DNA from 4 places in the Kitasatospora sp. NPDC088264 genome. Region 1 is predicted to be linked to each of the others. Evidence: riboswitches for the same ligand, from Rfam matches in the RefSeq annotation. Region 1 holds a riboswitch; each other region holds the start of a gene.
What was found. Region 1 has a riboswitch for cyclic di-AMP ahead of AB0O82_RS12905 (NlpC/P60 family protein). Riboswitches for the same ligand answer to the same signal wherever they lie in the genome.

Region 1 (7,119 bases):
GGGAGTGCGCCTCGGCGAGGGCGAAGCCGTACGTGGCCAGGCTGCCGGCGGCCAGGTAGAAGACGGCGAACCGGGCCCGGCCCAGCCGCCGTTCGACGGTGGGGCCGAAGACGTGGAGGAAGAGCAGGTTGCCCAGCAGGTGCAGCCAGCCGGCGTGCACGAAGAGCCCGGTGAGGACGGACAGCGCCGGGTGCTTGCCCGGGGTGGGCGCGGCCGGGCAGCCCGGGGCCGGGTCGGGGGCCTGGGCCAGCTGCTCGGCGGTCAGCGGGCGGCCGGCCAGCACCTCGGTGGGGATGACGCCCCAGCGCTGCTCGTACCGCTGCTCCGCGCAGAGCCGGGACTGGCCGGTGCCGTACAGCGGGTTGAGCCCGGCGGCCGGGCCCAGCAGGAACACCAGGGTGTTGACCGCGATCAGGGCGTAGGTGACCGCCGGGGCGGGCACGGACGGGTGCTCGCCCCGCGCGTCGGTGTGCCCGGGGGCCGTCAGTGCCATGCGGCCAAGCATCCCTCCGTGTCGGGCGTGTGACACGGCCTTGTACGGCAGGTGGACTAGCCCGCTCGTTCTCCTGACTGGTGGCCGGGATGGTTGCCTCAGGCAATAGGCTTGGGGCGGGCAATCCCGCCTCCCGCCGCCGACGCCGGGGCTCCGGGGGGAGCGCCTAGCCCACCCAGGGACCACCCGAGAGGACCCCCGATGACCGTCCCCGCCCTGACCGCCGAGACGCGCTGGCGCTGCACCCTGTGCGGAAACCTCACCCGCTTCGACGTGACCCGCACCGCGCGGGTCACCGAGTTCCTGCACTTCGACCTGGCCGGCGAGTCCAAGGTCGAGGAGACCGAGGTGCTGAGCGAGACGATCGAGTCGGTGCGCTGCCGCTGGTGCAACGCCGTGGACCAGGTCGAGCTGGTGGCCCGTCCGGGCGCCGAGAACGCGGAGGCCTCCGCCGACCAGGGCTGACGCCCGACGGCGCGGGGGCGGGTGCGCGGCGCGCCTGCCCGCCGCGCTGGGACAATACAGACAGGACGCACGGAGCGTGACGACAGGGCGGCGGCCGCGGGCCGTGACCCCGTAGGACCAGGATCGGAGCCGAGGACGTGGTGGACGCAGCGAGGGAGCCCGCCGAAGCGCAGGGGCTTCAGCCCGCTGCGGCCGTGCAGGCGCGGGCCGCCGACGCGGCTCCGTCCGAGCCCGCGGCCGTCGGCGGGGCGGCGGGTTCCGATGAGTCGGTGGGCTCCGGCGGGGCGGCGGGTTCCGGCGAGGTGGCGGGTTCCGGCGAGGTGGCGCCGGAGCGTGGTGCCGAGAAGCTGGACCGGCCGCTGCCCGAGGGCGTGCGCCGGCGCGTGGTCGGCCTGGCCTCGGACGCGCTCGGCGGGCTGCCGCCCGGCGAGCTGCCGCAGAGCCTGCGCCAGTACGTCAAGTTCACCCCGGCCCGGCGGGCCAAGTACGCGGCCACGGCGCTGGCCGCGGCGCTGGAGTCGGAGCCGGCGTTCCGGGTGCGGATAGCGGAGCGGCTGAGGCTGGGCCAGCCGGACCTGGTGAAGGCGTTGGAGTCGGGCAGCGTTCCGGGCGCCGCCGATCCGATGGACGTCGCGGCCGCCGCCTACCTGGTGCGGTCGGCCGGCTGGAGCCGGCTGGTGGCCGAGGCCGGGGAGGAGGCCGAGCGGGCCGGCGCCGAGGGCGCGGCCGCCGAGGCCACCCGGCTGGCGGAGAAGTTGCAGGCGGAGCTCGCCGAGCTGCGGTCCGCCGCCCGGGCGGACCTGGAGCGGCAGCGCGCGGAGTCCGAGGACGTCCGCCGGGAGGCCGAGTCGCTGCGGAAGAAGGTGCGCTCGCTGGAGAGCGACACCCGCCGGGCGCAGGCCGAGACCAGGCGGCTGACCGCCGAGCTGGAGGCCGCGAGGGCGCAGGCGGCCGCCGAGCGTGGCGCCGCGGAGTCCGAGGCGCGGCGGCTGCGGCACCGGGTCGGCGAGCTGGAGACGGCGGCCGAGCAGGGCCGCCGGTCGGCCCGCGAGGGCCGCAGCGTCGAGGACATGCGGCTGCGGCTGCTGCTGGACACGGTGCTGCAGTCGGCGCAGGGGCTCCAGCGGGAGCTGGCGCTGCCGGTCTCCCAGATCCGGCCGGGGGACCTGGTGGAGGCGGTGGTGCCGGGTGCGGCCTCGCCGCACGACGTGGCCCGGCGCGGTCTGGCCGACGACGATCCGGCGCTGCTGGACCAGCTGCTGGCGATCCCGCAGGTGCACCTGGTGGTGGACGGCTACAACGTGACCAAGACGGGCTATCCGACGCTGCCGCTGGAGCAGCAGCGGATCCGGCTGCTGGGCGGGCTGGCGATGCTGGCCCAGCGCACGCAGGCGGAGGTCACCTGCGTGTTCGACGGGCAGGACCTGGACGTTCCGGTGATCATGGCGCCACCGCGCGGGGTGCGGGTGCGGTTCAGCCGGACCGGCGAGACCGCGGACGAGCTGATCCGCCGTCTGGTGCGGGCCGAGCCGCAGGGTCGTCCGGTGGTGGTGGTGTCCACCGACCGGGAGGTCGCGGAGGGCGTGCGGAAGGCCGGCGCGCGCCCCGTGGCTTCCGTTCTGCTGCTGAACCGGCTGGCGCGGCCCTGACGGCTGCCGCGGTGGGATGAGGCCTGGTCAGCGCCCGGTTTGCGGCGGTGTGCACATCCAGTGAAGCCTGCGGGGGAAGTGGAGTTCACGCCTTCGGGGGAGTGGCAAAACCCGTGGATCTTCCCTAGGGTGTGGCGTCAAACCTATTTTCCGGATTCTCACCTGATCGGGTGAGGCCGATGGAAGAAGGAGCAATTCCCTTGGCCTCCCACCGCCGTCCCAAGCAGCCGAGCCGCGCCCGGGTCTCCGTGCTCACCGCTGCCGCGGCGACCGCGGTCGCCCTCTCCGCGCAGGTCGCCGCGCACGCCGCGCCCCAGCCGAGCAAGACCGACGTCAAGGCGCAGATCGACCAGCTCCAGCAGGACCAGGAGCAGGCGGCGGAGAAGTACAACGGCGCCAAGGAGCGGGCCGACCAGCTCCGCAAGCAGTCCGACCAGCTGCAGGACAAGGTGGCCCGCAGCCAGGACGAGATGACCCAGCTCCAGACCGGCCTGGCCGGCGTGGCGGGCGAGCAGTACCGCACCGGCGGCATCGACCCGTCCGTCCAGCTGATGCTCTCCTCGGACCCGTCGGGCTACCTGGAGAAGGCGTCCAGCGCCCAGCAGGCCAGCGCCAGCGAGTCGGAGGCGCTCAAGGGACTGCTGGACCAGCAGCGCCGGCTGGACCAGGAGAAGTCCGAGGCCGCCGCCGTCCTGGCCTCGCTCGACTCCACCACCAAGGACCTGAACCAGGCCAAGACGGACGTCAACCAGAAGCTGAAGGCCGCGCAGGACCTGCTGAACTCGCTCAGCGCCTCCGACCGCGCCGCGCTGCGGGCCCAGCAGCAGCAGGACGACCGCGCCTCGCGCGGCAGCGACCGTGCCGACCTCGGCAGCCTCCCGCAGGCCGGCGGCTACGCGGGCGTGGCCGTGGCCAAGGCGATGAGCAAGCAGGGCTCGCCGTACGTGTGGGGCGCCACCGGCTCGACCACCTTCGACTGCTCGGGCCTGATGGTCTGGGCGTACGGCCAGGCCGGCGTCTCGCTGCCGCGCACCTCGCAGGAGCAGGGCAACGTCGGCACCAAGGTCTCGCTGGACCAGGCCCAGCCGGGCGACCTGGTCATCTACGGCGCCGACCGGCACCACGTCGGGATGTACATCGGCAACGGCATGGTGGTGCACGCGCCGCACACCGGCGACGTGGTGAAGGTGATGAAGGTCGACGCGATGCCGATCAACACGATCCGCCGGGTCTGACGGCCCGACACGCCCGAAGGGCCCCGTCCGGGCCTGTGATCCACGCCACCCTCCGACCGGGGGTGGCGTTCGGGTTTTGTCCGCAGCGCGAGTCCCCGGTGAAGAGTGATCAGCTTTGCGTACGGCGGTGATCACTATGTGTCATATTCACAAAAGAACTTTGGTCTTCTTCCGTCTTTTTTCTGACAAGGATTTGAACGGATCACGGTTCAGTTACTAGGGTCGTGCCCCGAACCACCGCACTCCCGATCGCCCAGCCAGGGTGACGGCGGTGGTTTCCGTCGAGTTCGTGACGCAGCGGGGCGGGCCCAGTGCCTGCCCGACGGGGAGCCCAGCAGTCGGGGGTGCTGTCGAACGGAGCCGGGGAACCACGTTCCTCCGGGGTGAATCGGCGCCAGGTCGGCCGGTGGAACGGCCGTGAGGCGTCGTAGGGCACGCTTCCGGCCCGAACCCGTCAGCTCACCCGGTAGACGGCGTAGGAAGAAGGAGTCCGCCTTCGTGGCGTCCCATCGTCGTCCCAAGCCCGCCAGTCGCACCCGGGTCTCGATCCTGACCGGCTTCGCCGCGGCGGCCGTCGCGCTGTCCGCGCAGTCCGGCGCCCACGCCGACCCGCAGCCGACCAAGGACCAGGTCAAGGAGCAGGTCGACCAGCTCAACGAGCAGGCCGAGGTCGCGACCGAGAAGCTCAACGCCGCCCAGGAGAAGCAGCAGCAGCTGCAGAAGCAGGTCACCGACCTGCAGGACCAGGTGGCGCGGCAGCAGGGGCAGGTGACCGACCTCCAGGGCGGCCTGGCCGAGATCGCCGGCGAGCAGTACCGCAACGGCGGCATATCCCAGACCGTCCAGCTGATGTTCTCCGCCAGCCCGGACACCTTCCTGAGCCAGGCCGACACGCTGAACCAGGCCGGCGGCACCCAGAAGGGCCAGCTCAAGCAGCTCCAGGACGAGCAGCGCAAGCTCGACCAGGTGCGCTCCGAGGCCCAGGGCAAGCTCGCCGAGATGGAGACCACCACCCAGCAGCTGAAGAGCGCCAAGGACGAGGTCCAGGGCAAGCTCAAGGCCGCGCAGGACCTCTTCAACACCCTGTCCGAGCAGGAGCGCCAGGCGATCCGCGCGGCCGAGGAGAAGGCCGCCGCCGAGGCCAAGGCGAAGGCCGACGCCGCCGCGAAGGCCGCCCAGCAGCAGGCGGCGGCCCAGCAGGCCGCCGACCGCTCCTCCCGCGACAACAGCCGCACCGACCTGAGCGCGTCGCAGGCCCCCGCCGCGCCGGTCACCAAGCCGAGCGCCGGCAGCTCGCGCGGCGCCGCGGCGCTGTCCATCGCCGCCTCCAAGATCGGCAGCCCGTACGTCTACGGCGCCTCCGGCCCCGGCTCCTTCGACTGCTCGGGCCTGATGGTCTGGGCGTTCAACCAGGTCGACGTCTCGCTGCCGCGCACCTCGCAGGAGCAGGCCCACGCCGGTACCCGGATCGGCACCGACCTTTCCCAGGCCCAGCCCGGCGACCTGCTGATCTTCTACGGGGACGCCCACCACGTCGGCATCTACGCGGGCAACGGCCAGGTGCTGCACGCGCCCAAGCCGGGCGCGTCGGTCCGCTACGAGGCCGTCGGCAACATGCCGCTGACCTCCATCGTGCGGGTCTGATCCCCGCTCAGGCCCTCCCAGGCCCGGCCTTCCACCACGGAAGGCCGGGCCTGCGGCTTTTCCGGCGCATCGGACTGATGTCCGATTGCGGGTCAAATATTCGGGTTGGCAGGGGTTTGGACTCGGTTGCCCGGACTCGCTAACGTCTGCCACCGGACTCCGCTTCCAGGGCCGCCCGCGTTGGGGCGGCGGCGGGGCCCACCGCCGGATCGGAGCCGCTGCCGCCATGCCCGTGCACCGTCGTTCCCAACTGCTCGCCCGTGCGCTGGTGCTGACCGCGGCCGCCGCCACCGCCCTGGGTGTGACGACGGGCGGCAGCGCCCAGGCCGCCCCCGCCGCGCCGGACACGCCCACCCGCAAGGACGTCAAGGCGCAGGTGGAGCAGCTCTACGGCGAGGCCGAGCAGGCGTCCGAGAAGTACAACGCCGCCCAGGAGGCGCAGCAGCGGCTCCAGGGCGAGACGACCGTCCTCCAGGGCGAGATCGCCGTCGCCCAGGACCAGCTCAACCAGTTGCGCGGCGACCTCGCCACCGTGGCCGGCGCCGAGTACCGCGGCGGCGGCATGGCCCAGACCGTCCAGCTGATGCTCTCCACCGACCCGGAGGGCTACCTGTCCCGGGCCCGCACCCTCGACCAGGCCGCCGAGCGGCAGCAGGAGACCCTGCACGAACTGGCCACCCGCCAGCGCCGGCTCGACCAGCGCCGCACCGAGACCGCCGGCAAGCTCGCCGAACTCGACCAGGCCCGCCGCTCGCTCGCCGACAGCAAGCAGCAGATCCAGCAGCGGCTCACCGAGGCCCAGCGGCTCCTCAACAGCCTGGGCGTCGCCGAGCGGGCCCGGATGGCCGCCCAGGACGCCCGGGAGGCCGAGCAGCGCGCCACCCGGGGCACCGACCGGCTGGACCTCGGCACGGCCCCGCCCGCCTCCGAGCGCGGGGCGGCCGCGCTGGCGGCCGCGGTGCGGATGATCGGCTCGCCCTACCTCTACGGATCCACCGGGCCCCGCGCCTTCGACTGCTCCGGTCTGATGTACTACAGCTGGCGGCAGGCCGGAGTGACCCTGCCGCGCACCTCGCAGGCCCAGGCGTACGCCGGGCAGCGGGTCAGCCTCTCCGAAGCGCGGCCGGGAGACCTGGTGATCTTCTACCGGGACATGCACCACGTCGGGATGTACGCCGGCGGCGGGGTGATCGTGCACGCCCCCTACCCGGGCGCCAAGGTCCGCTACGAGAGCGTCAACGCGATGCCGGTCGCGGGGGTGGTCCGGCTCTGAGCCCGGCACCGTCCGACCCCGACGCCCCCCACCCGATAGACGATGCCCCCCACCCGATAGACGGCGCCCGCCGGACGCTGTCCCGGCGCGGTGCGCTGCTGCTCGCGGCCGGCGGGCTGGCCCAGCTGTCGCTGCCGCCGGCGGCCCCGGCGGCCCCCTCCGCGGCCGGGCGGGCGTCGGACCGGTGGGCGTCGGACCGGCGGGCCGAGGTGGCCGCGCTGCTGGACGCGCGGGCCCGGGCGTTGCCCTCCTGGTCCGGACCGGCGGCGATCGAGGCCGGCTACCGCAACCTGGTGCTCGGCGCGGACGCCGGACCGGAGCGGCTCACGGCCGCCGCCGACCTGGCGGTCCGGATCACCG
Region 2 (7,119 bases), on a different contig from region 1:
ACCCGATCTTCCCCGCACTGGCCCAGGTGATCGAGCAGGTGCTCAGCCGGCACGGGTACACCCCGGTGCTGTGCACCCAGACACCGGGCGGGTCCACCGAGGACGAACTGGTCGAGATGCTGGTCGACCGGGGCGTGGCGGGCATCGTCTTCGTCTCCGGGCTGCACGCCGACTCCACCGCCGACCACGACCGCTACGCCCGGCTGACCGGGCGAGGGGTGCCGTTCGTGCTGATCAACGGCTACAGCGAGCGGATCGACGCGCCGTTCATCTCGCCGGACGACCGGGCCGCGATGTGGATGGCCGTCCAGCACCTGGCCGAACTCGGGCACGAGCGGATCGGGCTGGCGGTCGGGCAGCGGCGGTACGTGCCGGTGCTGCGCAAGATCGAGGGCTTCACGGCGGCGATGCGCGAGGTGCTGGGACGGAGCCAGGAGGAGGCCGAGGAACTCGTCCACCACACGCTGTTCAGCGTGGAGGGCGGGCACGCGGCGGCCGGCGCGCTGCTGGACAAGGGCTGCACGGCGATCGTCTGCGGCAGCGACATGATGGCGCTCGGGGCGATCCGGGCGGTGCGGCAGCGTGGGCTGTCGGTGCCGCACGACGTCTCGGTGGTCGGCTTCGACGACTCGCCGCTGATCGCCTTCACCGAGCCGCCGCTGACCACGATCCGCCAGCCGGTCGAGGCGATGGCGACCGCGGCGGTGGACGCGCTGCTGGAGGAGGTCGGCGGAAACGCGGTCCAGCGCGGGGAGTTCATGTTCCAGCCGGAGCTGGTCATGCGCGGGTCCACGGGGGCCTGCGCGCGCTGAGGACGGTCAACGGACGGGCCCCGGAGAGCAGTTGCTCTCCGGGGCCCGTTGTGTGCCGCCAGGGTGCCGGGTCAGCCGTCAGTTGTCGGCTGTCACCCGTCGGTCGTGCTCAGACCCGGCCGGCGAAGTCCGGCGCCCAGTTGGCGACGGTCTGCAGGCGCACGCCCGAGCTCGGGTTGGCGGCCTCGACGTACTGGCCGCCGCCGATGTAGATCGCGACGTGGTAGACGCCGGAGTTCTGGCCGTTGTTGGACCAGAACAGCAGGTCGCCCGCCTGCAGGCTGTCCAGCGAGACGCGGGTGCTGGCGGCGGCCTGGTCGGCGGCGACGCGCGGGACGGAGACGCCCGCGGCGCGCAGCGCGGCCTGGGTCAGGCCGGAGCAGTCCCAGCCGCCGTTGCCGGTACCGCCGTAGACGTACGCCTGGCCGACCTTCGACTGGGCGAAGGAGACCGCGGCGGCCATGCTGCCGGTGGCGGCCGGGGTCTGAGCCGGGGTCTGAGCCTGGGCGGCCGGCTTGGAGTCCGGCTTGGTGGCCGGGGCCTGGGGCTGGGCGGCCGGCTTGGCGCTCGCGACAGCGCCGTTGGAGGTCTGGCCGGACTTCTGCGAGCGGTCGAACCAGGTGAAGTCCGAGCCGGACGTGGCCGACGAGCCGGAGCCGGACCGGTCGGCCTGAGCCGACTGCTGGGCCTGGCCGCCGTCCTTGAACGAGAGGCGCTGGCCCGGGTAGATGGAGTCCGGGCCCTCGGTCAGGGTGCCGCGGTTGAGTTCGTACAGCCGCTGCCAGCCGCCCTGGAGGTTGTGCTTGTCGGCGATCGAGGACAGCCAGTCGCCGGAGGCGACGGTGTAGTCGTCGGCCTGGGGCTGGGCGCTGTTCCGGGCCTGGCTCTGGCCCTTCTGGGCCGAGGTGCCGTTGGTGGAGTCGGCGGGGGCCTGCGCCTGGTCCTGGGCCGGTGCGGCCGGCTTGGCGGGCTTCGCGGCCGGGGCCGGGGTCTGGGTCTGCGCGGGCTTGGCGGCCGGGGCGGCCGGCTTCGCGGCGGGCTTGGTGGCGGTCGAACCGGCAGCCGAGCCGGTGGTCGAGCCGGCCGAGGTGTCGACGGCGGCCGGGGTGCCGCCCTTGGTCAGGCCGGCCTGGACCGAGCACACCGGCCAGGCGCCGGGGCCCTGCGAGGCGAGGACCTTCTCGGCGACGGCGATCTGCTGGTCCTTGGTGGCCTGGTTGGCCTGGGGGGCGTAGGCGGTGCCGCCGAAGGCGGCCCAGGTGCTGGAGGTGAACTGCAGGCCGCCGTAGAAGCCGTTGCCGGTGTTGATGCTCCAGTTGCCGGTGCTCTCGCACTGGGCGACCTTGTCCCAGGTGGCGACGGAGGCGGCGGAGGCGGTGCCGGAGGTGAGGCAGGGGATGGTGAGGCCGACGCCCGCGACGCCGACGGCGGCGATCACGCGTCGGGTACGACTGGACAGACGGGTGCCGTTGGTGGGCAGCATGAAGACGCAGTCCTCTCCCACGCCTGCGAGGTGAGCTGTCGGATTCGGGCTGGAGTTGCCCGGCCGCGCTGTGGGCGCGGCTTCACCCCTAGCCCTGGATCGTTCCGGGGAACGGTCCGGGGCGACTTACCTGTGGGTCCCCCGCTCCTGCCGTGGTGCGTTTTCGCGCTGCCAGGACATCCGACGGCAGGACTCGGCGTCGCGGATGAACTGGGTTCGTGTGGCCACGAACGGGGAGCACGTTAAGCAGACTTAAGTTCAAACTGCAAACACCTGTGACGCGCATCACGGTTTGGCGAGAACGGTCGTTCCCCTCACTTGTCATGATCGGAAATGACCGATTTCCGGCAACGCCGCGAAGGGTGCGCGCAACTGTCTGCGTTTCAGGAGGCGGGTGACGGTGGGTCGGGTCGCCTGGGGGCCCGCCCGTCGGGAGAGCGGCGTGTCCGCACTGTGGCCGTCGGGGGGTGCGTCGAGCGATGGTGAACAAATGCGGATAGAACGGACATCACACCTATTCGTCCTTTAACTCCCTTACGGGACAAGCGGGAAGGGCCCGGAACGTAGCCGTTCCGGGCCCTTCACACGTGCGGTGACCGCTACTACTGGCCGGCCGACTCCTCGGCGGCGGCGTGAGCGGCGTGAGCGGCGCGACCACCCCGGCCGGAGTGGTCGGCGTGGGTGCCCTCGGCGGCCTCCGCCGCCTCGGCCTCGGCCCGCGTCAGGGCCTCGGGGGAGGGCGCCGGCAGCGCGGCCAGGTAGGTGGAGGCGATCAGCTGGCCGACCGTCGGGTAGGCGCCCAGCGGCGCCGCGGACGGGCAGCCGGTCTCCTCGGCGGCCGTGGCGAGCAGCTCGGAGTCGGCCTCCGGCCCGATCACCAGCGGGGCCAGCGCCGGGCGCTGGGAGCCGGTCTCCTTGAGGTGGTTGACGGCCGCGGCGACCGAGCCCGGCACGTCGAGCGCGGCGGGCACGACCGGGACGGCCAGCCGGGCCGCCAGCAGGACACCGGTGATGCCGGCAGCGGCAGCGGCCTCCTCGCCGCCGACGGTGGTCAGCACGACGCCGTCCGCGGCGGTCGCGATGGCGAACAGCCGGGCCCGGTCGGCACGCGCCAGGCCGGCCTCGGACAGGCGCACGTGCACGGCCTCGGCGAGCAGCGGGTGCGGGCCGAGCACGTCGGTGACGGGGGCTCCGTACTCGGCGGCGAGGGCGTGGAGTTCGGTCAGGAATCCGTGCGGGCCGGGTACCAGCGGCACCAGGACCGGCGCGGGCAGGCCGGCCTCGGCGGCCATGGCCAGCAGTTCGGCGACGGTGCGGTCGTCGCTGTCGGCGCCCTGGGCGGCTTCGCCCGGGAGGTAGCCGACGGCGGTCTGGATGTCGCCCTGCTCGCTGCGGACGATCGACAGCAGCTCCTCGACGACCGAGCGGGACTCGGGCCCGGCGGTCGCGGGCACGGCGAGCACCAGGGCCGGGGATCCGGCCGGGATCTCGGGGCGCTCGGGGCGACGGTGGCGCCCCCGCGCACGGGAGCCTGGAGTGCGGACGGGCAGTGGCGCGCCCGGGATGGCTGCGGTGCTCATGCCGGAGATCGTAGGACATCGGCCCGTCAGGCCTGCATTCGGCTGCCGTTCGAGTTTCACGTGGTCATGGCGGGTGCGCCGCGCTCCCGTCGTGTCCGTCCGGGCGGTTTGCCCGCAATCCGGACATATCTCACCCAGCCTTCGAGCGATCACCGCTGGTTGCCCTGACGTGTCCGACGGGGCGTCGAGTTGCTTCTGTGGCGCGTGAGATGTCTCACAGCCGGGAGGTCGCCTGACGGAGGGTCACGAAGGCGCGACTCCGGGCGTCTGAAGATCAACATTCAGCGGGGAATCGCTCACGGCCGGTTATCGAGAATCTGGCGATTCACTCGGCTATGTCCGTTTACGTACCGTCAGGAGAAGGGTCCGTGAAGAGTTCAGAACTGCCGGTGAAAGGCCTCGTGCACCTGCAATGTCCCGTGCTGATGCACGTGCACAGCAGCTATCATCGCGTCAAGTGAGGCGTTGTGCCGGGCCGGTACGGGGCCGGTCCGTTCGTTCGGCGGGTGCCGGGAGCGCCGCGCTGGACGACCACTCCGGAGCTCTTCGGGAGATTTCTATGCACGACTCGCAGGACACGTACGGCTCGTACGACACCTACAACGGGATGGCGGCCGCCGACCTCAAGGGGGTTGTCTGGCAGAAGAGCCTGCACAGCAACTCCCAGGGGAACTGCGTCGAGTTCGCGGCCCTGCCGGGGGGCGATGTGGCGATGCGCAACTCGCGCTTCCCGGAAGGTCCGGCGCTCATCTACACCCGGGCCGAGATCGCCGCCCTGCTGCTGGGGGCCAAGGACGGGGAGTTCGACCACCTGGCGGTCTGACCGGCCGCCGTCCTGCCATCGGGGGGCCGTCGTGGGTGCTGACACCGCGACGGCCTTTGTCTTGTCCGGGGCCGGTCCGGGGCCACATGGCGGGCGCTCTCGTGGCGGCCGTTCTCGCGGCCGACCGCGCGCAGGTGTGGCGGGTGGTCCCGCGCACGGCTGGGGGCCCGGACGTGGACGGGAGTCGGGCCGCCGGGGTGCCCGGCCGTCGGTCCGGCCGGCTCGTCCGGGAGACAGGCCCGGGAATCGTCGTGGAAATCGCCCTGAGGGCTGGGCCGGAGCCCGTGGCGCACCTGTGCCAGGCCCGCCGATCCGCTCCGCGGAGCCCGGGGTGCGGTCCTCCCGGGGCCTCCCTCGGCCGGCCGCGCGCCGCCTGGCGCTAGGCCGAGCGCCGGTGCCGTCCACCGAGTTCGGAACCGGTGGCCGGCTCCGCCTCGAACAGGGCCCAGACCACCTTGCCGCTGCCCAGCGGGTGCCAACCCCAGGAGCGGCTGAAGGACTCCACCAGGTGCAGTCCGCGGCCGGACTCGGCGACGAAGTCCGCCTCCCGGGCGACCGGGCCGATGCAGCTCGGGTCGCTCACCGCGCAGACCACCTGGGGGGAGCGGTGGACCAGGCTTATTCGGATCGGCAGCCGGCCCTCAGGGGTCGGCTGTATGGGAAAGTCGTACTCGCCCTGGACGCCACCCGCAGGGTCGGGCCGTGCGCCGATCGCATGCCGCAGTGCGTTGGTCACCAGCTCCGAGGCCACCAGCGCGACGTCGTCGAACAGCTCCATCAGGCCCCAGCGCTGAAGAGAGGTTCTGGCGAAGTCGCGCGCGGTTCTGACGGCTTCGAAGCGAGGAGCGAGCGTACAGGTGACCACATGGGGGTCAACCGCCAAAGCCGTACCGGTGCTCATGAAGAGCTCCTCCCATAAGGGGGCGGACACGGCTGGACCCGCCGGGGTCATGCCGGTCACCTCCGACTCGCTCGGCCGCTCGGCCGCCCCCTCGACCAGCGCGCGCGCACACGAACCCCCGGTGGCGCGGGGGAACGCTGCCGGGTCGGTGCACGGAGTCGCGCGTGGGGTCGACGCGGAGCCCGCGGGAATGCCAGGGATGTGCAGGTGCACGTGCACCATGGTGGTGTGCGCTCACTGCAGATGCAAGAGTCGATTCACGTGCAGTCGCACTATTGGCATATGCAAGCGCCGGATGCACGTGCATCCTGGTGTGTGGAGTGTGGAACTGATAGGAACATCCGTCAGTATCGGCACCGTGAGCGCTCAACTGATGGCAGACTGTGCGCTGTTTGCCCTAGGTGGAGGTTTCGACCGCATGACCACAGTTCAGCCGGGCGGCGGCTCGATGGTCCGCCGGATCCTCCTCGGTTCTCAGCTGCGTCGCCTGCGTGAGACGCGCGGCATCACGCGCGAGGACGCCGGCTACGCGATCAGGGCCTCGGAGTCCAAGATCAGCCGCATGGAACTCGGCCGCGTCAGCTTCAAGGAGCGCGACGTCGCCGACCTGCTCAGCCTCTACGGCGTGGACGACGGCCTGGAGCGGGAGGCACTGCTCGGGCTGGTCCGCGAGGCCAACAAGTCCGGCTGGTGGCACAGCTTCAACGACGTGCTGCCGGGCTGGTTCCAGACCTACGTCGGCCTGGAGGAGGCCGCCCAGCTGATCCGCACCTACGAGGTGCAGTTCATCCCCGGACTGCTGCAGTCCGAGGAGTACGCACGGGCGGTTTTCGGCCAGAGTCGGCCGGTCGTCAGCGAGGAGGAGATCGAGCGGCGGGTCAGCCTCCGCCTGCGTCGCCAGAAGCTGCTGACCGAGGGCGCCAGCCCGCGACTGTGGGCCGTGATCGACGAGGCCGCGCTGCGCCGCCCCGTCGGCGGGCCCAAGGTGATGCGCGGCCAGGTGCAGTACCTGATCGACGTCGCCGAGCAGGCCAACGTCGTGATCCAGGTGATGCCGTTCCGATTCGGCGCGCACGCGGGGGAGTCCGGGGCGTTCACGATCCTGCGCTTCCCTGAACAGGACCTCGCGGATGTCGTCTACCTGGAGCAGCTCACCAGCGCGCTGTACCTCGACAAGCGGGACGACGTCGACGCGTACATCCAGGTCATGGAGCGGCTCTGCGTGGACAGCCTCACGCCGGAGCGGACCGTGGACCTGCTGGCGTCGATCCTCAAGGAGCGCTGAGAGGAACTCCCGGCAGAGCGTACGGGTCCGGCTCCCGCGATCGGTCGCCCGGACACCGAGCCGCCGTCCACCCGCCGTCAGCCGCGGGCCGGCGGCCGTTCGCGTTCCGGCGGCAGTGCCTGCGGCGGGGTGCCCAGTTCCCAGGGCAGGTCGTAGCGGCGGAACAGGTCGGCCCGGATCAGTGCCAGCGGGAGTTCGGCGCCCGGCAGCAGCACCCCGATGCAGCCGCCCATCA
Region 3 (7,119 bases), on a different contig from region 1:
ACAACTGATCAACCGTCAGACCGTAAGGAACCCCATGAACGAGCAGCACCCGACCAGCGGCAAGACCGAGGTCCGCACCGACGGCGCCCCCGCCCCCGCCTGGATGTTCTCCCAGGGCGTCCGCAAGGGCCCGATCCTCCAGGTCTCCGGCCAGGGCCCGCAGGACCCGGCGACCGGCGAGTACCTGTACCACGGCGACGTGAAGGCGCAGACCCGGCGCACGCTGGAGAACGTCAAGGCGATCGTCGAGGCCGGCGGGGCCACCATCGAGGACGTGGTGATGTTCCGGGTCTACCTCACCAAGCGGGCGGACTTCCCGCTGATGAACGAGGTGTACGCCGAGTTCATCGACGAGAACATCAAGCCCGGCGGCGTGAAGCCCTGCCGCACCACGATCTTCGTCGAGCTGCCGCAGGAGCCGATGCTGGTCGAGATCGACGCCCAGGCCGTCGTCGCCTGAGACACCGTCGAGCGGCCCGACCACCGCAAGGGCCCGGACGCGCACCAGGCGTCCGGGCCCTCCGCCGTCCCCCTCGCTCACCGCCCCGCGGGCACGCCCTGCTCGGCCGGGGCCCCCGAGCGCGCCACGACCCGCCCCTCGCCCGCCGCGCCGCGCCGGTCGAGCGCCGCCGCGAACACCGTCACACCGAGGGCGACCGCGGTGAGCAGCCCGCCCACCCAGTTCGGCGCGTCGTAGCCGAGGCCGCCGGAGATGACCAGCCCGCCGAGCCAGGCGGCCAGCGCGTTGCCCAGGTTGAACGCGGCGATGTTGGCGGCCGAGGCCAGCGTCGGCGCGCCCGCCGCCTGGTCCATGACCCGCTTCTGCAGCGGCGCGACGGTCGCGAAGCCGAACAGCCCGATCAGCGGGATGAGGACGATCGCGGCCGGCTTGCTGTGCGCGGCGAAGGTGAAGGCGAACAGCAGCACCGCGAGCACCGCGAGGATCACGGTGAGGCTGCGCATCAGCGCGCGGTCGGCGAACCAGCCGCCCAGCAGGTTGCCGACGAACAGGCCGACGCCGAACAGGAAGAGCAGCCAGGTGACGCTGCTCGGGGCGAAGCCGGCCAGTTCGGTCATCATCGGCGTGATGTAGGTGAACATCGCGAAGATGCCGCCCCAGCCGAGCACGGTCATGGCGAGCGCGAGCCAGAGCCGCAGGGTCCGGAAGACGGCCAGTTCGGGGCCGAGCCGGGCGGCGCCCGCCCGCGGCTGGACGGGCACCAGCGCCGCGATCCCGGCGAGGCCGAGCAGGCCGAGCCCGGCGACGACGTAGAACGTGGAGCGCCAGCCGAAGTGCTGGCCGAGCAGGGTGCCCATCGGGACGCCCAGCACGTTGGCGGCGGTGAGGCCGGTGAACATCAGGGCGATGGCGCCGGCCCGCTTGTGCGGGGCGACCAGGTCGGCGGCGACGACCGAGCCGATGCCGAAGAACGCGCCGTGCGCGAAGGCGCTGACGATCCGCCCGATCATCAGCAGCCCGAAGGCGGGGGCGACGGCCGCGATCAGGTTGCCCACCACGAACAGGCCCATCAGCGTCAGCAGCATGCCCTTGCGGGGGGCCCGGGTGCCGAGGATGGTGAGCAGCGGGCCGCCGACCACGACGCCGAGCGCGTAGCCGGAGATCAGCAGACCGGCGGTGGGGATGGAGACCGAGAAGTCGCCGGCGACCTCGGGCAGCAGGCCCATGATCACGAACTCGGTGGTGCCGATACCGAAGGCGCTGATCGCCAGCGCCAGGAGCGCGAGGGGCATGAGGGACCGCTTTCCAGAGAGAACCGTTGCGCATGCAACTACCAGCGTCGACAATACGAGACACCCGCAGGTACTTGCAAGCGCCACCTATCCCCGACGACAGCAATCCCGGCCACGCCACTTGCCACACCCTCGAGCGGAGATTAGGTTAGGCTCACCTAACTAACTGGAGGTCCGTCATGAGCCTGCCCGCCGGCGACGCCGAGGTGCCCGAACCCACCACCGCCGAGCGCGTCCAGAGCCTGCTCAGCGCGACCTCCTCGCTCACCGTCCGCGCCTGCGGCGAACACCACGACCTCGACACCCCGGTCTCCGTCCACGGCTCCCGGCTGCGCCTGCGCGCCCCGCTGGGCGACCCGCTCGCCACCGCCGCCGCCCGCGCCACCGACGGACTCGCCGTCGTCCTGGACGTCACCGACATCTCCCCCGTCGCCGTCCGCGACCGGATCCGCGCCCGCCTCACCCTGGCCGGCCGACTGCACCTGGCCCACCTCGCCGACGACGGCCTCAGCGTCCACCTGCGCGTGGACGTCGCCCACGCCGTCCTCGCCACCCCCTACGGCACCGGCGCGCTCACCGCTGGCGACCTCGCCCTCGCCACGCCCGACCCGCTGGCCCGTTACGAGGCCGCCATGCTCACCCACCTCGCCGACGACCACGCCGACGCCCTCGCCGTCCTCACCCGGCTGCTCGACCCGGACCTGCTCGCCCAGCACCCGGAGGTCCGCCCGCTCGCCCTGGACCGCCACGGCCTGGTCCTGCGCCTGGACCACCCGCACGGCCACCGCGACGTCCGCCTGGTCTTCCCCGAACCGGCCGCCGACACCGAGGACTTCGGGCAGCGGATGCACGAGCTGCTGACCGCCGCCCAGCACGGGCTGCCCGCCCACCGGCTCTGAACCGGCCCGCCGAAGCACACTGACGTATCGTCAACTCTCCCCGGACACACCCACCAAGGCCCGGAAACGACAGCGGCCGACCCGGCTCGCGAGAGAAGTCTCGCGAGCCGGGCCGGCCTGGGCGTGTCCCGCGCCCATGTCCACTGCTGCGGCGATCACCCGGTCGAGCGGTCACCCGACATGACCATCCCGGGCGGTCGATTCGCCCCGTAGCAGCGGTGGTTCCTCATCCGGTACATCCGGCAGATCCGGCACATCCGGTACATCCGGTACGGGTCAGAGCGCGACGCCGTGGGCCCGCAGGTAGGCGACCGGGTTGATGTCCGAGCCGTACTCCGAGCCGTTGCGGATCTCGAAGTGCAGGTGCGGGCCGGTCACGTTGCCGGTCGCGCCGGAGAGGCCGATCTGCTGTCCGGCCTTGACGGCCTGACCGATCTTCACCCCGATCGAGGAGAGGTGCGCGTACTCGGCGAAGTGGCCGTCGGCGAGCTTGATCTCGACCTCGTTGCCGTAGGCGCCGCCGTTGCCGGCCTTCACCACGACACCGTTGCCGACGGCGCGCAGCGGGGTGCCGGTGGAGGCGACGAAGTCCTGGCCGGTGTGGTGGCCGGAGGCCCACATCGAGCCTGCCACGCCGTACGCGGTGCCCAGCTTCGGGCCGGCCAGCGGGGCGACGAAGGCCGAAGCGGCGGCGACCGGCACGGCGGTGACCACGGCGGACGGCGCGGCGGTCTGCAGCTGGGTCTGGAGCTGGGCGGACGGCTTGGCCGCCTCGGTCCGGACCTCCGGCTGGGCCTGCGGCTTGGCGGCGGTGGTGGCCGGCGCGGCGTCCTGGGCGGACGGCTGGGCGGGCTTCGCCGGGGCAGCGGGCTTGGCCGGGGCGGCCTGGCCCGCGATCACGAGCCGCTGACCGGGGAAGATCAGGTCCGGGTTGCCGCCGACGACCTCACGGTTGTGGTCGTACAGCGCCTGCCAGCCGCCGTCGACGTGCTGGGCGTCGGCGATCCGGGACAGGGTGTCGCCGCTGACGACGCGGTAGCTCTCCTGCGACGAGGCCTGGGCCTGGTCGGCGGGAGCGGCGGCCGGGGCGGCGGTGACCGCGGCGGCCGGCGCGGGGTGGGCCTGGGCGCTCATCGCGGTGACGAGCGGCAGGGCGAAGGAGACACCGGTGACGGCGGTGGCGATCCCGATGCGGGCGGCGCGGGGCAGGGCGATACGACGAGCCTGTGCAGGCATGGAATTTTCCTCTCCGACGCCTGCGAGGTGAGCTGTCGGGTTCGGGCTGGAGTTGCCCGGCCGCACATGCGGCTTCACCCCTAGCCGGCCCTGGATCCGGGTACGCGAAAGCGTGCCGTTTCCGGTCCGGCGACTTACCTGTGGGTCCCCCGCTCCTGCCGTACAGAGTTCGGTGCGAGCCACCGGGCAGCGGCAGGATTCGGCGTTCCACCCGGTGGATCCGTCCGGACTGGCCGGGCGGTCGCTGAACTAAAACCCATCCGTTCGGGTGAAGCAATGTCGATCACTTGAACCGGCAACAACCCCCCGAGCTGCGGTGACCCTCCGAATGATCGGCTGCACCGTACGTGCACAATCCATTCACCCGGCGCCACTGATCCACGACGCTGCGCCGATTCCGCCACCGCTGCGCACCCGCCCGCTCACGCACCGCGCACCCACCGACACACCCCCCGGTGACCCTTGTCACGTACGCCCCACGGGCGCAGGATCGGCCCGTGGCCACCTCCGAAGCAGGAACACTGCGCCTGGGCACCTCGCGGGGACGCTGGGTCCTCCTCGCGACGGTGCTCGGCTCCAGCATGGCGATGCTCGACGGCACCGTGGTGAACGTCGCGCTGCCCCGCATCGGCACCGATCTCGGCGCCTCCCTCGCGTCCCTGCAGTGGACGCTCAACGCCTATCTGCTCACCCTGGCCGGACTGATCCTGCTCGGCGGCGCGCTCGGCGACCGGTACGGCCGGCGCCGGGTCTTCCTGATCGGCGTGCTCTGGTTCGCCGCCGCCTCCGCGGCCTGCGCCGCCGCCCCCACCATCCACGTGCTGATCGCCGCCCGCGCCGTCCAGGGCATCGGCGGGGCGCTGCTCACCCCCGGTTCGCTCGCCATGCTGCAAGCCGTCTTCCACCCGGACGACCGCTCGGCGGCGGTCGGCCTGTGGTCGGGCCTCGGCGGGGTGTCGGCCGCGGTCGGCCCCTTCCTCGGCGGCTGGCTGGTGGACGGCCCCGGCTGGCGGTGGATCTTCCTGCTGAACCTTCCGCTCGCGGCCGCCGTGGTCGCGGTCACCTCCCGGTTCGTCCCCGAGAGCCGGAACGAGAGCGCCGTCGGCCGCTTCGACGTCCCCGGCGCGCTGCTCGCCGCGCTCGCCCTCGGCGCGATCACCTACGCGCTGACCGCCGCCGGGGAGGGCCTGTCCCCCGCGGTCTGGCTCACCGGCGCGATCGGCCTGCTGCTCGGCGCTGCCTTCATCGCGGTCGAGCGCCGCGCCGCCGAGCCGATGCTGCCGCTCGGCCTCTTCTCCTCCCGGCTGTTCACCGCCGTCAACCTGGTCACCCTCTGCGTCTACGCGGCGTTCAGCGGGGTGTTCTTCCTGCTGGTGGTGCAGTTGCAGATCGTCTCCGGCTTCTCCCCGCTGGTCTCCGGCCTCGCCCTGGTCCCGATCACCGTGCTGATGCTGACCCTGTCGGCGCGCGCCGGGCGGCTGGGCAAGCGGATCGGCCCCCGGATCCCGCTCACCGTCGGTCCGCTGCTGTGCGCCGCCGGGGTGCTGCTGATGCTGCGCACCGGCCCCGGCTCCTCCTACTGGGCGGACGTGCTGCCCGCCGTCACGGTGCTGGGCTGCGGGATGACCCTGTTGGTCGCGCCGCTGACGGCGACGGTGCTGGCCGCCGTCGAGGTCCGGCACGCGGGCATCGCCAGCGGCGTCAACAACGCCGCCGCCCGCGCGGCCGGGCTGCTCGCGGTCGCCGCGCTGCCCTCGCTCGCCGGGCTGAGCGGCGACGCCTACCGGGTGCCGTCCGCGGTGGACTCGGCCTTCCGCACCGCGATGCTGATCTGCGCCGGGCTGCTGGTCACCGGCGGGCTGACGGCCTTCGCCACCGTCCGCGGCAACGTGCTCGCGCCGGTGGACCGCCCGGTGGCCGAGCCGGACTGCGAGTGGGCCTGCGGCACCACCCCGCCGCTCGACCCGGGCCACGTCCACACGGACGAGGGCCCCGCCACCGGATCGGCGGCAGGGCCCTCAGCCAGCTGACGAATCGTCAGAGGATGTCACCGGGCGCGTACTTGGCGGCCTCCGGGTAGGCGGCGGCGACGGCCTCCACCTGGCGGACCACCTCGGCGACCTGGGCACCGGCCGCACCGGTGAAGGAGAGCCGGTCGGCCAGCAGCGCGTCCAGCCCGGCCCGGTCCAGCGGGATCCGCTCGTCGGCGGCCAGCCGGTCCAGCAGCTCGTTCTCGCGGGCGCCCGCACGCATCGCCAGCGCGGAGGCGACGGCGTGCTCCTTGATGACCTCGTGCCCGGTCTCCCGGCCGACGCCCGCGCGCACCGCGCCCATCAGCACCTTGGTGGTGGCGAGGAACGGCAGGTAGCGGTCCAGCTCGGCCTCGATCACGGCGGGGAAGGCGCCGAACTCGTCGAGGACGGTCAGGAAGGTCTCCAGCAGGCCGTCGAAGGCGAAGAAGGCGTCCGGCAGCGCGACCCGGCGCACCACTGAGCAGGAGACGTCACCCTCGTTCCACTGGTCGCCGGCCAGCTCGCCGGTCATCGAGGCGTAGCCGCGCAGGATGACGGCCAGGCCGTTGACGCGCTCGCAGGAGCGGGTGTTCATCTTGTGCGGCATCGCCGAGGAGCCGACCTGGCCCTCCTTGAAGCCCTCCGTGACCAGCTCGTGGCCGGCCATCAGACGGATGGTCTTGGCCAGACTGGACGGCGCGGCGGCCAGCTGGACGAGGGCGGTGAGCACCTCGAAGTCCAGCGAGCGCGGGTAGACCTGGCCGACGCTGATCAGCACGTTCTCGAAGCCGAGGTGCCCGGCGACCCGGCGCTCCAGCTCGGCGAGCTTGTCGGTGTCGCCACCGAGCAGGTCCAGCATGTCCTGGGCGGTGCCGACCGGGCCCTTGATCCCGCGCAGCGGGTAGCGGGCGATCAGCTCCTCCAGGCGACGGAAGGCGACCAGCAGCTCGTCGGTGATCGACGCGAAGCGCTTGCCCAGGGTGGTGGCCTGCGCGGCCACGTTGTGCGAGCGGCCGGCCATGACCAGCTCGGAGTGCTGGGCGGCCAGGCGGGCCAGCCGGACCAGCACGGCCACCGTGCGGTCGCGCACGTGCTCCAGCGACTGGCGGATCTGCAGCTGCTCGACGTTCTCGGTCAGATCCCGGGAGGTCATGCCCTTGTGGATCTGCTCGTGGCCGGCGAGTTCGCTGAACTCCTCGATCCGGGCCTTCACGTCGTGG
Region 4 (7,119 bases), on a different contig from region 1:
AGACCGGCGGCGGCGGTCGGCGGCCCGCAGGACCAGGACCCGGCGGGTGCGGCCGTCCGCGGCGCGGGGGAAGCGGCGGATCTCGCTGGCGACGCGGCGCTCGCCGAGCGCGTACCGCAGCGGGTCGAGGTGGGCGCAGCGGAGGCCGTGGCCGTCGTGCAGCGGCTGGACGCGGACCTCGCCGTCCGGGGAGGTCACCCGGACGAGTTCCACCAGGGCGTCCAACTGCCTTTCGGGGCCGAACAGTTCGGGGTAGGCGAAGAGCAGGTAGCCGCTCAGGGTGAGCGCGAAGGCGCCGTCCGCGAACGGCAGTCGGGGCAGCGCGGCGGCCACGTACTGCTGCGGGTGCGCGGCCGAGTCGGCGGCGAACAGGCGACGGGCGCGGTCCCAGCTGCGCAGGTAGCGGTCCGGTCGGCAGGAGCGCGGTGACGGGTACAGGTGCGGACGGGCGGCCATCGCGGTGGCCATCGACGCCCGGGCCGCCAGCGCGTGGGCCGCGACCTCGGGTGCGGGGAGCGCGTACGCCGGGTCGGCGGCGATCACCCGGCAGCCGAGCCGACGCGCCTCGGCGGCCAGGCCGGCCGCACCGCCCGGGCAGTCCAGCACCGGGCCCGGCAGCGCGGCGAGCTGGGCCCGGGTGAGGTCGAACAGGTCGCAGTACTCGTCCAGCGGGCGGGAGGTGACCAGGATGTCCCGGCCCAGGGCGCCCGGGTCGGCGGGGGTGTGTGCGGCGGCCACCCGGCCATCCCAACACGGGCCGGCCCCACCCGCATCCGGAGCACGTCCGGGTGTGGGCGGGGCCGGGGAGGCGGGCGGGGCAGGCGGGGAGGGCCGCGGGGTTCAGCGGCCGAGCAGGCCCTGGGCGGCGGCCCGGTTCACGTTGGTCAGGCCGCGGACCAGCTGGGCGGTGAGGATGATGAGCAGCACCCCGACCAGCGAGAGGCCGGCGATCTGCCAGGCCCCCTCGATGTAGTAGACGTGCTGGACGTTGTCGCTGTCGTAGAAGTCGAAGATCCGGTACCCGCGCCAGGAGGTGAAGGCCGGAAAGACCCAGTGGTAGAGCGGGTACAGCGCCATCGCCCAGCCGAGCAGCAGGAACACCAGCGACAGGACGAAGCTGAGGACCGCCCACGGGAACATCACCACCTGGTAGAACGCGGCCTTCCACCCGGCCGGGTCCGCCAGCCGCGCGGTGATCGCCCCCCAGGTGCCCGGGCGGGTCTGGCGCACCGGCGCCGGGGCGGGCACGTCCAGGGCCAGCATGCCGCGCACCCGGGCCCGCTCCATCCGGCCCATGCCGCGGGCGACGGTGGTCAGGAGGGCGAGGACGGGCAGGCCGAGGACGGTGACGAAGGTGCCGATCCCCATGCAGAACAGCACGATCGAGACGGAGAAGCCGATGACCGACAGCGGCAGGCCGGTGAGCGTGTAGCCGATCTCGCGGTAGTAGTGCCCGGAGAACGGCGCCCGCCAGACGGCCGGCGGCTCCTCGGTCCGGTGGGCCCGAGCGGGACGCGGGTCGTCGCCGTAACCACCGAGGACGTCCCACTCGCGGTCCTGCGTGCTTCGGCTGATGCTCATGTCCCGGCCCCGGTCCCTCGTTCTCGACTGCTGATGGCACCAGTCTGGTCGAACGGCGGGCCGGGGAGGATCCGGAGGCCTGGCGGATCGGGGGTGGGGTTAACCCCCCGGGCCTGACCCGGCAGGCCTGCCCCCAGGTCCGCGTGGACGTCCGCGTCGGACGTCCACGCCGGACGTCCACGCCGGGCCGTCAGCCGGTCGCGCCGCGCCACTCGTCGGCGAGCAGCGAGTACAGGTACGAGTCGGACCAGGCGCCACCCTTGTAGAGGTCGTGCCGGACCCGCCCCTCCAACTGGAACCCGAGCCGGAGGAGCACCTTGGCCGAGGCGCCGTTGTCCACGTCGACCCGGGCCGCCAGCCGGTGCACGCCGAGGGCCTCGAAGGAGAGCTCGCAGAGCAGGCCGGCGATCTCGCCCGCGTAGCCGCGGCCCCAGACGTCGCGGCCCAGCACGTAGCCGAGGTGGGCGGAGCGGTGCTTGCCGAGGGTGAGGGAGGCGTGGGCGATCGGCACGGCGTCCACCGGGTCCTCGGCGTCGTCGCGCCGGGTGACGGCCAGCCGGTAGGTGTCCCGTTCCGGCGCCATCGCCTCCTCCAGGTAGAGCTCGATCTGGTCGGCGCAGGTTTCACGGTCGCGCGGCTCGAAGGGGAGGTAGCGGGTGACCTCCGGGTCGCTGAACAGCCCGTACAGCGCGTCCACGTCGCCGGCGGTGTGGTGATACTCGCGGATGGCCAGCCGGGGGCCGGTGAGTCGTACGGGGACCATGGCAGCCGACCCTACCCCCGGCCAGCGGTTACCGTTCGAGCTATGAACGACGAAGACCTGCGGCTCGCCCCGCGCACCAGGGCCTCCGACCTGCTCGCCTGGGCGGCGGAAGAGGACCGCGCCCCGGTGGCCGAAGCGCCGCTGCGCGCGGTGCTGGCCCTGCTGGAGCTGGGCGAGGGCAGGATGCACGACGGCTGGCCCGAACTGACCTCGAACGCGGTGGAGCACCTGCTGTACGAGCGGCTCTACCTGTACGTCCAACCCGAACCGGAGGCGGACCCGCTGGCGTACGGCGCCGCCGTCCGGCTGCTGACCGACCACCAGCGGGCCGCCAAGCGGCTCAACGCCAAGCGCCAGGAGCGGCTGCACGCCGAGGCCGAGTGGCAGGGCGAGGTCGCGGCCGGGCTGCTGCGCCGCGCCGACCTGGTGACCTGGCCCCGGCTGTACGCGCTGCTGCTGCACGCGTACGGGGCGGACGTCGCGGATCCGGAGGCGGTGCGGGAGTGGCTGACCGGCTTCCGGGAGCTGGCGCAGGAGGAGCGGCTGGCCGTGTTCGCCGCACTGGCGCAGACCGGCTGGCTGGACGAGGTGGACGAGCAGGGCTGGAGCCCGACCCGGGTGATCTCGGTCGGCATGGCCACCGACGGCGCGCGCCGGCTGCTGGAGCAGGGCCTGATGCGGCGCAGCTACCGCAACCTGGCCGAGCTGACCGCGCTGGGCCAGCCGATGCCGGACGAACTGGCCGGGGACTTCGGAGCGTTCGAGGAGGCGGCGGTGGAAGCCGCGCTCGACCTGTACGGGGAGTGGACGGTGCCCGGGCTGCCACGACTGCTGGTGGAGGAGTTCCCGGACCTCGCGCCGGAGCCGGGGCAGGAGGAGATCGACGCGTACCTGGCCGGGCTGGCGCAGGAGGAGTTCGACGCCCGCCTGGAGGGGCTGGCGGGGCCGGCGCAGGAGGAGTTCGACGCGCACCCGGCGGAGCCGGCAGACCCGGCGCAGGAGTGACGCGGCGAAGCCCCGGCCGCGGTGCCTTCTGGTTCCGGCGGCCGGGGCTTCGCGGGTGCGTCAGGGGTTGAGGCCGCGCTGCTGGTTCCGGCGGCCGGGGCTTCGCGGGTGCGTCAGGGGTTGACGCCGCGCTGCTGGAACCAGGTCTCCGGGTCGACGGGGGCGCCGCCACCGGGGCGGACCTCCACGTGCAGGTGCGCGCCGGTGACGTTGCCGGTGGCGCCGACCTTGCCGATCTGCTGGCCGGAGCCGACCTTGCCGGAGCCCTTGATGATCGAGGAGAGGTGGCAGTACCAGATCTCGGTGCCGTCGGGCAGGGTCTCGACGATCCGGTAGCCGTACGAGCCGGACCAGCCGGCCGAGGTGATGGTGCCCTGGCCGACCGCGTAGACGGGGGTCCCGGTGTCGGCGGCGAAGTCCAGGCCGGTGTGCAGGTGGGCCCAGTAGCGGGCGCTCTGGCCGTAGTGGGCGGTGAGGTGGTAGTCGCGCACCGGCAGGGTGAGGGCGGCGGCCTTGGCCCGCTCGGCTTCCTCGGCGGCCCGCTTGGCCTCGGCCTCCTTGGCGGCGGCCTTGGCCTCCGCCTCCTTCGCGGCCTGGACGCGGGCGTCCTCCTCGGCGGCGGTGCGCTGGCTGTCGGCCTGCAGCTGGATGCGGGCGGCGAGCGCGAGGCCGGGGTCGGCGGAGAGGGCGACCGGGGTCTCGTCCGGGGTCTCGATGGCGGGGGCGGCGGCCGGGGTGGCGGAGGCGAAGCCGGTGGCGCCCAGGGTGGCGGCGACGGCGGTGACGCCGAGCAGCGGGGAGGCCCCACGGACCTGACGCGGCATCCGGTGCCGGTTGGTCTCGGCCTCCGGGCCCGCGTACTCGGGGCCGTCCGGGCCGGGGTGGTCGAGGAGCCGGGTACCTGCTGCGAGGCCGGCCGGGTGTGCCGGAGTGTGCGTCGACGCCACGGAGGCGCGCTCCTTTCCTTCCTTCGCGCCTACCGGGTTAGCTGACGGGTTCGGAGCAGGAAGGTCTCCTACGGCCGGGCCGGAGCCCCGCCGATTCACCCCAAGGAACGTGGTTCCCCGGCTCCCTGACCTGCCCGGAGGCCGGTCGGCGGGATTAGGCGACGGCGCACGGTGCCGTCTGGGTACGGCGTTGACGACCGCGCTGCGTTATCAAACGTTAATCCTAGGAGGCCCTGATTCCAAGCCGTTCGCCCGGGACGACCGGAGACGGGCGGGGCACTCCGGGGCACGACGGGCGTTTTGTTCCCCTTGGACACCCCTGCACCCCCTTGAGCACCGTTGACGCCACCTCACGTGATCGGACGTCAACGAACGACCCTTCATCCGCGCACCCCCCGCCGGCCTCCCCCGCTCCGCAGGGCGCGAGGGCTTGACGGCTAAGGCTATTAGCCTTAGCTTTATGGCTATCGGCGGCAGCACCGAAGCCCCGCACCGGCAACCCTCCGGAGGCCCACCATGAACGCCACCAGCGCCCCCACCACCCAGTACCTCGACGTCACCGGCGGCCGCCTCGCCTACGACGACACCCGACAGGGCGACGGCGCCCCCGTCGTGCTGCTCCCCGGAATGCTCGACACCCGCGCCGCCTACCGGCACCTCCGCCCGCTGCTGGCCGCCGCCGGCCGCCGGGTCATCACCATGGACCTGCGCGGCTTCGGGGAATCCTCGATCATCTGGGACGACTACTCCCCCGCCGCCATCGCCACCGACGTCCTCGCCCTGCTCGACCACCTCGGCATCGACCGCGCCGTCCTGGTCGGCAACTCCTACACCGGCGCGACGGTCGTCAAGGCCGCCGGCGACGCCCCCGAGCGGGTCGCCGGCATCGCCCTGATCGACGCCTTCATCGAGAACCCCCCGCCCGGCGCCCTCATGCGCGGCGCCCTCCGCGTCATGGGCTTCCTGACCGTCCACTCGCCCGCCTTCTGGGGCCTCTACCACCGCAAGCTGGCCTACCCGGGCGCCAGGCCCGCCGACTTCGACCCGTACGTGGCCGGACTCGTCGCCGCCATGCGCACCCCCGGCCGCAAGACCGCCACCCGCGGACACGTCAGCGGGGACTCCGCGCCCGTCGGCTGGACCGCGGCCGTGCGCTGCCCCTCGCTCGTCATCATGGGCAGCAAGGACCCCGACTTCCCCGAGCCGGAAGCCGTCGCCGACCGGCAGGCCATCGCGCTCAACGCGCGGAAGGTCATGATCGACGGATCCGGGCACTACCCGATGGCCGACAACCCGCAGGCCACCGCCGACGCCCTGCTGCCCTTCCTCGCCGAACTCGCCTGAGCCCCGCCCGCCCACGTCAGCCCCGCCACGCCACGCCACGTACGCCTTCCACCGACGGAGAGCCCACACCATGCCCCGAGTAGGACTCACCCCCGAGCAGGTCGTCGACCACGCCATCGCCCTCATCGACGAGCAGGGCGCCGACGCCCTCACCCTGGCCGCCGTCGCCGCCCGGGCCGGGGTCGCCACCCCGTCGCTGTACAAGCACGTCAGCGGCGGCCTCGCCGAACTGCGGCGGCTCATCGCCGTCCGGGTCACCGAGGAACTCGCCGACCGGCTCGCCGAGGCCGCCGTCGGCCGCAGCGGCGACGACGCCGTCGACACCGTCCTGCGCGCCTACCACGCGTACGCCACCGAGTACCCGCACCGCTACAACGCCCTCCCGCAAGCCCCGCAGCCGGACGACGACCTCACCCGCGCGGCCGGACGGCTCGTCGGGGTGATCATCGCCGTCCTGCGGGAGTACGGCCTCGACGGCGCGGAGGCGATCCACGCCGCCCGCACCGTCCGCTCCGTCGCCCACGGCTTCGCCTCCCTCTCCATCGGCGGCGGCTTCCAGCTCGCCGAAGACCTGGCCACCACCCAGAGCCGCCTCATCACCCTCCTCACCACCGGGCTCCGCACCTGGCCCACCCCCTGAGACGCCGGCCACCGCACCGGCCGCGGCACGACCCACCCGGTCTCCCACGACGACGGAACGGCCGGCGCACCGGGTGAGGCGTGCGCGAGAAGTCGGACCCGCCGACTTCCCGTGCGGCGGGCAGGCAGCGGGCCTGGGGGTCGTGGGGGCGGACGGGTTAGTGTGGCCGGGCTGACTGGTGGTCATGACAGGGGACCGCCGACCCCTTGGCGGAGGTCCACGTGCCCGCACCGATAGCGAGGGCGCGGCGGTGGTACCTGCGGCTGCTGGACGGGAACGCCCGGGCCGCGCGGTACGCGCTGGGGGTGCTGCTCGGGGTGACCGCGGTGCTGAGCGTGCTGCCGATCGTGCTGCCGTACAGCTGGCCGCCGTCGGCGCTGGTGCTGCCGCTGGTGGTCGGCGGGCTGCTGTTGCGACGCGGGCAGCTGCTGGTGCTGGTGTGCGCGGCGCTGGCCGGCGGGGTGCTGGGGGCGGTGGTGCGGGATCCGCTCGGGGTGCGGATCGGGGTGACGCTGGTACTGGCCGCGACCGCGGTGACGGTGCTGGCCGCGAACCGGTTCCGGCACCGGCTGGGTCTGCGCGGGACCCAGGGCGATTCGATGCTGCTGGAGCTGGCCGAGCACACCCGGACGCTGGCCCGGCTTCCGGAGCGGCTGCTCGACTGGCACTTCGACAGTGCGCTGGCGCCGGCCGGCGACACCTCGTTCTCGGGTGACTTCCTGCTGTGCGCGCACCGCCCCGAGGAGGATCTGCTGGAGCTGCTGCTGGTGGACGTGTCGGGCAAGGGCAGCCGGGCGGCGGCCCGCTCGACGCACCTGTCGGGCGCGTTCGCGATGCTG

Region 2: another riboswitch for cyclic di-AMP. It lies ahead of AB0O82_RS23480 (transglycosylase family protein); the one in region 1 lies ahead of AB0O82_RS12905 (NlpC/P60 family protein).
Region 3: another riboswitch for cyclic di-AMP. It lies ahead of AB0O82_RS19785 (LysM peptidoglycan-binding domain-containing M23 family metallopeptidase); the one in region 1 lies ahead of AB0O82_RS12905 (NlpC/P60 family protein).
Region 4: another riboswitch for cyclic di-AMP. It lies ahead of AB0O82_RS08030 (M23 family metallopeptidase); the one in region 1 lies ahead of AB0O82_RS12905 (NlpC/P60 family protein).

The regions. Positions count from the first base shown of each region.
Region 1 is NZ_JBFBIR010000012.1:146,178-153,296, reverse strand. It holds gene AB0O82_RS12925 (rhomboid family intramembrane serine protease) at 1-493, opposite strand, end outside; gene AB0O82_RS12920 (hypothetical protein) at 695-958, shown strand; gene AB0O82_RS12915 (NYN domain-containing protein) at 1,261-2,607, shown strand; gene AB0O82_RS12910 (NlpC/P60 family protein) at 2,808-3,842, shown strand; cyclic di-AMP (ydaO/yuaA leader) riboswitch at 4,181-4,330, shown strand; gene AB0O82_RS12905 (NlpC/P60 family protein) at 4,341-5,486, shown strand; gene AB0O82_RS12900 (NlpC/P60 family protein) at 5,713-6,759, shown strand; gene AB0O82_RS12895 (hypothetical protein) at 6,969-7,119, shown strand, end outside.
Region 2 is NZ_JBFBIR010000031.1:73,228-80,346, forward strand. It holds gene AB0O82_RS23475 (LacI family DNA-binding transcriptional regulator) at 1-812, shown strand, start outside; gene AB0O82_RS23480 (transglycosylase family protein) at 922-2,316, opposite strand; cyclic di-AMP (ydaO/yuaA leader) riboswitch at 2,303-2,463, opposite strand; gene AB0O82_RS23485 (hypothetical protein) at 2,898-3,875, opposite strand; gene AB0O82_RS23490 (DUF397 domain-containing protein) at 4,435-4,698, shown strand; gene AB0O82_RS23495 (ATP-binding protein) at 5,078-5,599, opposite strand; gene AB0O82_RS23500 (helix-turn-helix transcriptional regulator) at 6,018-6,884, shown strand; gene AB0O82_RS23505 (TetR family transcriptional regulator) at 6,962-7,119, opposite strand, start outside.
Region 3 is NZ_JBFBIR010000023.1:73,821-80,939, forward strand. It holds gene AB0O82_RS19765 (IclR family transcriptional regulator) at 1-8, shown strand, start outside; gene AB0O82_RS19770 (RidA family protein) at 35-460, shown strand; gene AB0O82_RS19775 (MFS transporter) at 538-1,752, opposite strand; gene AB0O82_RS19780 (DUF2470 domain-containing protein) at 1,932-2,651, shown strand; gene AB0O82_RS19785 (LysM peptidoglycan-binding domain-containing M23 family metallopeptidase) at 2,928-3,887, opposite strand; cyclic di-AMP (ydaO/yuaA leader) riboswitch at 3,890-4,072, opposite strand; gene AB0O82_RS19790 (MFS transporter) at 4,385-5,917, shown strand; gene purB (adenylosuccinate lyase) at 5,925-7,119, opposite strand, start outside.
Region 4 is NZ_JBFBIR010000007.1:19,564-26,682, forward strand. It holds gene AB0O82_RS08010 (hypothetical protein) at 1-738, opposite strand, end outside; gene AB0O82_RS08015 (sensor domain-containing protein) at 841-1,581, opposite strand; gene AB0O82_RS08020 (GNAT family protein) at 1,772-2,344, opposite strand; gene AB0O82_RS08025 (hypothetical protein) at 2,387-3,349, shown strand; gene AB0O82_RS08030 (M23 family metallopeptidase) at 3,463-4,296, opposite strand; cyclic di-AMP (ydaO/yuaA leader) riboswitch at 4,309-4,467, opposite strand; gene AB0O82_RS08035 (alpha/beta hydrolase) at 4,813-5,640, shown strand; gene AB0O82_RS08040 (TetR-like C-terminal domain-containing protein) at 5,711-6,280, shown strand; gene AB0O82_RS08045 (PP2C family protein-serine/threonine phosphatase) at 6,502-7,119, shown strand, end outside.